2 linked regions of the Parasedimentitalea psychrophila genome follow. The protein of the gene in region 2 binds, or shares a complex with, the protein of the main gene of each other region. Links are inferred from orthologs where the notes say so. Each region holds a gene or a part of one and is shown on either strand. Other genes may lie near its edges. The genes, in order: rpsS and rimM.

The links.
Region 1: the proteins of rimM (region 2) and rpsS are in contact, whole or in part, in a crystal structure (PDB 3A1P), measured with the Thermus thermophilus proteins. The link is inferred for Parasedimentitalea psychrophila from one-to-one orthologs. Residues at the interface, in WP_008632437.1 of Thermus thermophilus: Val4, Glu5, Ile6, Gly7, Arg8, Arg22, Gly23, Glu24, Val26, Leu84, Glu85, Glu86, Gly87, Arg88, Tyr89, Tyr90, Tyr91, Phe92, Leu94, Asp111, Ile112, Leu113, Asp114, Ala115, Gly116, Ala117, Gln118, Asp119, Val120, Ile122; in WP_011173711.1 of Thermus thermophilus: Lys28, Arg29, Leu30, Lys32, Thr48, Gln56, His57, Val58, Pro59, Val60, Tyr61, Thr63, Met66, Glu73, Phe74, Pro76, Thr77, Arg78, Arg81, His83, Gly84, Lys85, Glu86, Ala87, Lys88, Ala89, Thr90, Lys91, Lys92, Lys93.

The regions. Positions count from the first base shown.
Region 1 is NZ_CP127247.1:2,121,921-2,125,174, reverse strand. Bases 54-2,988 are described here. They hold rpsS (30S ribosomal protein S19), read right to left. Parts: upstream 1,693-2,988; coding sequence 1,414-1,692; downstream 54-1,413. Other genes in these bases: QPJ95_RS10245 (hypothetical protein), read right to left, coding at 2,785-2,988; rplB (50S ribosomal protein L2), read right to left, coding at 1,696-2,538; rplV (50S ribosomal protein L22), read right to left, coding at 1,030-1,410; rpsC (30S ribosomal protein S3), read right to left, coding at 323-1,030; rplP (50S ribosomal protein L16), read right to left, coding at 54-308. Outside these bases: more of rplP, read right to left, coding at 1-53; more of QPJ95_RS10245, read right to left, coding at 2,989-3,254. UniProt on the Escherichia coli protein: In the E.coli 70S ribosome in the initiation state it has been modeled to contact the 23S rRNA of the 50S subunit forming part of bridge B1a; this bridge is broken in the model with bound EF-G.
Region 2 is NZ_CP127247.1:1,299,863-1,302,884, forward strand. Bases 86-2,788 are described here. They hold rimM (ribosome maturation factor RimM), read left to right. Parts: upstream 86-1,036; coding sequence 1,037-1,540; downstream 1,541-2,788. Other genes in these bases: rpsP (30S ribosomal protein S16), read left to right, coding at 86-246; bluB (5,6-dimethylbenzimidazole synthase), read left to right, coding at 251-892; trmD (tRNA (guanosine(37)-N1)-methyltransferase TrmD), read left to right, coding at 1,719-2,513. Also shown: more of rpsP, read left to right, coding at 1-85; rplS (50S ribosomal protein L19), read left to right, coding at 2,941-3,022. UniProt on the Escherichia coli protein: One of at least 4 proteins (Era, RbfA, RimM and RsgA/YjeQ) that assist in the late assembly stage of the 30S ribosomal subunit.

The sequences.
Region 1 (3,254 bases), 820 kb from region 2 along the record:
AATACACGGCCAGGCTTGACCTTGGCTGCCCAGAAATCCACCGAACCTTTACCTTTACCCATACGGACTTCGGTAGGCTTGGACGTAACCGGAGTATCCGGGAAGATCCGGATCCAGACACGGCCCTGGCGCTTCATGTGGCGAGTCATCGCGCGGCGAGCCGCTTCGATTTGACGCGCAGTCACACGCTCAGGCTGGAGTGCTTTCAGTCCGTAAGTGCCAAAATTCAGATCAGAGCCGCCTTTGGCGTCTCCCTTGATCCGGCCTTTGTGCATCTTGCGGAATTTAGTACGCTTTGGTTGAAGCATTTGTCATGTCCCCCTTAGCGACGACCGCCTGCACCGCGAGGTGCTGGGCCGTCCTGGAGTTCCTGTGCTTTACGGTCACGTGCCTGCGGGTCGTGCTCCATGATTTCACCTTTGAAGATCCAAGTCTTGATCCCGATGATACCATAAGCAGTCATTGCTTCGACATGTGCGTAATCGATGTCCGCACGCAGTGTGTGCAGCGGCACGCGGCCCTCACGGTACCATTCGGTACGCGCGATTTCAGCACCACCCAAACGGCCAGCGAGGTTGATCCGGATACCCAAGGCGCCCATGCGCATTGCGTTCTGGACCGACCGCTTCATGGCGCGACGGAAAGACACCCGGCGCTCCAGCTGCTGTGCGATCGACTCACCGACCAGCGCAGCGTCGAGCTCCGGCTTGCGAACCTCAACGATGTTCAGGTGCAGTTCGCTATCGGTCATCGTGGCAATTTTCTTGCGCAGAGTTTCGATGTCTGCGCCTTTTTTGCCAATGATCACACCAGGACGGGCGGTGTGGATCGTCACCCGGCACTTTTTGTGCGGACGCTCGATGATGATACGCGAGATACCAGCCTGCTTGCACTCGGTCTTGACGAACTCGCGGATTTTGATGTCTTCCAGCAGAAGATTACCAAAATCTTTGGTGTCAGCGTACCAGCGGCTGTCCCAGGTACGGTTGACCTGGAGGCGCATGCCAATTGGATTGACTTTATTACCCATTAGGACTGCTCCTCAACTTGACGCACCAAAATGGTGATCTCAGCAAACGGCTTCAAGATCTTGCCAAAACGACCACGAGCCCGCGGACGTCCGCGCTTCAGGGTCATGTTTTTGCCCACATAGGCCTCGGCGACGATCAGCTCGTCCACGTCCAGGTTGTGGTTGTTCTCAGCATTGGCAATCGCCGACTGAAGACATTTTTTCACGTCCTGAGCAACACGCTTGTTCGAGAAAGTCAGATCGGTCAGTGCGCGATCAACTTTCTTGCCACGGATCAGACCAGCGACCAGGTTCAATTTCTGGGGGCTGGTACGAAGCATGCGCAGTTTTGCCATTGCTTCGTTGTCTGCCACGCGGCGGGGGTTTTTTTCCTTACCCATGACTTATTTCCGCTTCGCTTTTTTGTCAGCAGCGTGACCGTGATAGGTGCGAGTTGGCGAATATTCACCAAACTTTTGACCAATCATGTCTTCCGAGACGTTGACTGTGATATGCTTGCGACCGTTGTAAACACCAAAGGTCAGACCCACGAACTGGGGCAGAATGGTGGAACGGCGCGACCAGATCTTGATCACTTCTTTGCGGCCCGATTCACGAGCAGCTTCGGCCTTTTTGAGAACATAAGCGTCTACAAAAGGGCCTTTCCATACAGAGCGAGACATGAATTAACGTCCCTTCTTCTTGGCGTGACGCGAGCGGATGATCAGCTTGCTTGACGCTTTGTTCTTGTTACGGGTCCGAGCACCTTTGGTAGGCTTACCCCAAGGGGTAACTGGGTGACGACCACCCGATGTCCGGCCTTCACCACCACCGTGTGGGTGGTCGACCGGGTTCATAACCACACCACGCACAGAGGGACGAACGCCCTTGTGACGCATACGGCCAGCTTTACCAAAGTTCTGGTTCGAGTTGTCGGGGTTCGACACCGCACCAACTGTTGCCAGACATTCCTGACGCACCAGACGCAGTTCGCCCGAGGACAAACGGATCTGAGCGTAGCCACCGTCACGACCAACGAACTGAGCATATGTACCAGCTGCACGGGCGATCTGGCCGCCTTTGCCTGGCTTCATTTCGATGTTGTGAATGATGGTACCGATTGGCATGCCCGAGAATGGCATTGTGTTGCCCGGCTTGATGTCGGCCTTAGCAGAGGCGATAACCTTATCACCAACAGCAAGACGCTGTGGAGCAAGGATATAGTTCTGTTCGCCATCTTCATATTTGATCAGCGCGATGAATGCGGTCCGGTTCGGGTCATATTCGATCCGCTCGACGGTCGCCGCAACATCAAATTTGTTACGCTTAAAGTCAACGATCCGGTAGAGGCGCTTTGCCCCGCCACCACGGCGGCGCGAGGTAATCCGTCCGGTGTTGTTCCGGCCGCCTGTTTTGGATAAACCCTCAGTGAGAGATTTAACCGGGCGACCTTTCCAAAGCTCCGAACGGTCGATCAGAACCAGCCCACGCTGGCCCGGCGTCGTCGGTTTATACGACTTGAGTGCCATGCTTTCTGTCTTCCGTTTAGCAGCGCCCAGGCACCGAGTTTACCCGGCATCCTGGACTATGTTCAGCCCCCTGCTCGTGAAGTTCCATCAGAAACCCAACTACTGAGGTGGCCATCGATATAAGGCCCCGAAGGTCCCCATCCAAAAATCACCAGCCCCGGAACGAATCCGAGGCTGTATGATTGGTGCGGCGTAACAGGGAATGAGGAGGGTGTCGAGAGCCTCTTTTTCAGTTGGATCGTTAACTCAGTGGTCATTAACAATGCCACCGACCGCCTCCTCCACTGAAGGGATTATAGAGTCCAAGTCAGGGTTTCCATCTTCATTGAAGGAAGCGTCATCACCTTTGCTCTTCTTTCTTTCAGCTTCCCATTCTTTAACATAGCTCTGGTAGTGCTCAGGAGGAACCTGGTCCTCGACACCATGCGTCAGCTTGAGGACTGGTTTCTCAATTTTGTTTAATTTTATATACTTGTCCAAGTAGTCTTTGAGCTCGACACAATCAGCTACAACACTTGGCCTTTGCAGAAGCTTCGCCTCTAGGCGGTGAAGTTCACGCTCCTCTTCATCTCGAATGGTATCAATCGAAATGATTGGATAAGGCCTTCCATTCACCACCCCCTTGAAGGACTGGGTCTCGTGAAATCTAAAATCCGCGTCAAACTTGGTAGCATCAGGATTGGTTTTTGCCTTCGTCAGCAGAAACGCAAGTGCTG
Region 2 (3,022 bases):
GGCACCTATAACCCGCTGCTGCCAAAAGACAGCGAAGAGCGCGTTAAAATGAACGTCGAGCGCATCCAGTACTGGATTGGCCAGGGCGCCCAGCCAACCGACCGTATCGCCCGTATGCTGGAAGCCGCTGGCGTTATTCCAAAGACTTCCCGCAGCAACCCTAAAAAGGGTGTTCCAGGCAAGAAAGCCGTTGCGCGCGCTGAAGAAAAAGCCGCCAAGGCAGCCGACGCTGCCGACGCGGAATAAGATCATGACGCGGCGGGACTCTGAATTTTCCGAGGATTTCCGCAGCCAGTTTGATCTGCTGATGCGGCTCCGGCGTGACGTGCGCCGGTTCCGCAACACACCGGTGGACGAGGCGGTGCTGACGCGCTGCCTCGACGCCATCCGGCTGGCCCCTTCGGTGGGGCTCAGCCAACCCTGGCGCATCCTGCGCGTTGACAGCGAGACGGCCCGCGCCGCCGCTTTGACCAATTTTCAGACCGCCAATGCACAGGCACTGGCCGGCTATTCCGGCGACCGTGCCAAGACCTATTCACAGCTGAAACTGACCGGCATGCAGGACGCCCCGGTGCAACTGGCAATCTACTGCGATGACTCCACAACCCAGGGCCACGGGCTGGGCGCCGCCACCATGCCGGAAATGCGCCGCTATTCGGTGGTCACCGCCATCACCCTGTTCTGGCTGACCCTGCGCGCTGAAGGATTGGGATTGGGCTGGGTCTCGGTGCTGGACCCGGACCAGTTGAACCGGGATCTGAATGTGCCCGCGGACTGGCAGCTGATCGGCTATTTTTGCCTGGGCCACCCCGAACAGATCAGCGAAACGCCCGAGCTGGAACAAAAAGGCTGGGAGACCCGCCAGCAGGCGCTTTTCATCGAGCGCCGATGAGCCTGCTTCTGCGTCCCATCCGAACCGTGATGATGATGGCGCTGGCCTTTGCGACCGGGATAGGCTTTGACCGTATAAAACACAGTGAGCGGTGTCATATTGCCGGCGGCTCGGTAGAGGCCGGACTATGCACAGGAGAAAACAATGAGTGATCTAATCTGTATCGGCGCAGTCGCAGGCTCTTTTGGAGTCCGTGGCGAGGTCCGCCTGAAAAGCTTTTGCGCGGTGCCCGAAGACATCGAGAGCTACTCTCCGCTGCAAAACGAGGATGGCAGCCAAAGCTATACGGTGTCGCTGACCCGGGTGACCAACAACGGTTTTGTGGCCATTCTGGGCGGTGTTGAGACCAAGGAACAGGCGGATGCCATCAAGGGCCTGCGACTGTTTGCACCGCGCGATGCGCTGCCCAATCTGCCCGATGATGAATATTATTATGCCGACCTGACCGGACTGCAGGTGTTTGACACCGGCGGCACCCTGTTGGGGCAGGTGAAATCGGTGATGAACCATGGTGCCGGCGACCTGCTAGAGGTCCAGGCGCCGGGTCTGAAGGATACTGTGTTGCTGCCGTTCACCCAGGCCGCGGTGCCAACGGTCGACATGGGTCAGCGCCGTATCATTGCTGATCCGCCTGATGGCTTGTTCTGACCCATGCCTGCAGGGGGCTTTGCCCCCTCGCACCACAGGCGCTCACCCCCAGGATATTTAGGGCCAGATGAAAGGCAGATCCGCCTCTTCATCTGGCCCTAAATATCCCGGAGCGCGAGGCAGAGCCTCGCAGTTGCGCTGCCTTTCCTTCCGGCCGCCCCTCGCCTATGAAAGCGCCATGACCGAACGCCCAAATAAATCCCACGGCCGCAAGGCCATTCGCCCGACGCTGAAACCGCGCGCACTGATGACCGACACCCCGGATCTGGTCGGCGTCTGGAAGGCCAAGATTCTGACGCTGTTCCCAACCGCCTTCCCCGGAGTGCTGGGCGAAAGCCTGACCGGCAAGGCGCTGCAAGAGGGCCTGTGGCAGCTGGAGACCATCGACCTGCGACGGTTTGGCATCGGCAAACATCGCAATGTTGACGACACCCCGGCCGGCGGCGGTGCTGGAATGGTGCTGCGGGCCGATGTGCTGGGCGCGGCTATCGACCATGCGATGGAGGGGGTGACTGGCAATCACCCGTTGATCTACCTGTCGCCGCGCGGCAGGCCGATGGACCAGCAGATGATGCAGGACCTGGCCTGCGCTGACGGTGTGACCCTGCTCTGTGGCCGCTTTGAAGGCGTCGACGAGCGGGTGCTGCAGCATTATGGCATCCAGGAGGTCAGCCTTGGTGATTTTGTGATGACCGGCGGCGAGATCGCCGCGCAGGCGTTGATTGATGCCACTGTGCGACTGATCCCCAATGTGCTGGGAAATTCCGCCTCGACCGAGGAAGAGAGCTTTTCCTCGGGCCTGCTGGAACATCCGCAATACACCCGCCCGGCTGAGTGGCAGGGGCGCAGGATCCCGGATGTTCTGATGTCAGGCCACCATGGCAATGTCGCCAAGTGGCGCCATGAGATGAGCGAAGAGATCACCAAAGCCCGGCGCCCCGACCTGTGGGATGCCTACGCCAAGCCAAAATAGACCAAGCGTTCTTAGCCCTGGCCACTCGGATAGGCCGTGCCCTCATTCCGGCAACAGGCTGGGGTATCTTCCCGGTAGCCCCCCGGAAACAGTCCTGCCGAGTGACGGCGCTGACGCTGTCTTCTGCAAATCTGGCAAGAACCGCGTGCGGCCCCAAGGAAAGCACATATTTGGCTTGATCTGGCCGCCGCGACGGCCTAATGCTCCGCGGGTCTGGAATCACTTTGGTGGCTCCGGGCCGTTTGGTTTTGCATTCAGCTGATCTGCCTCGACCTTCTTCGGTCACGGGCAGCGGATCAAGACCGGCACACAGGAATGGACAGATCGATCTCTGGCGGGCGCGGCTTGCGGACCCGGTGAAGACCAAGAGCTCTCGGACTGCATAAATCTTCGTGGGAAACCACGAGCTAAAAATTAGGAGTTTGCGATGAACCTGATCGCACAGCTGGAGGCGGAACAAGTTGCCGCCCTGGGGAATGATATCCCCGATTTCAAAGCCGGTGATACCA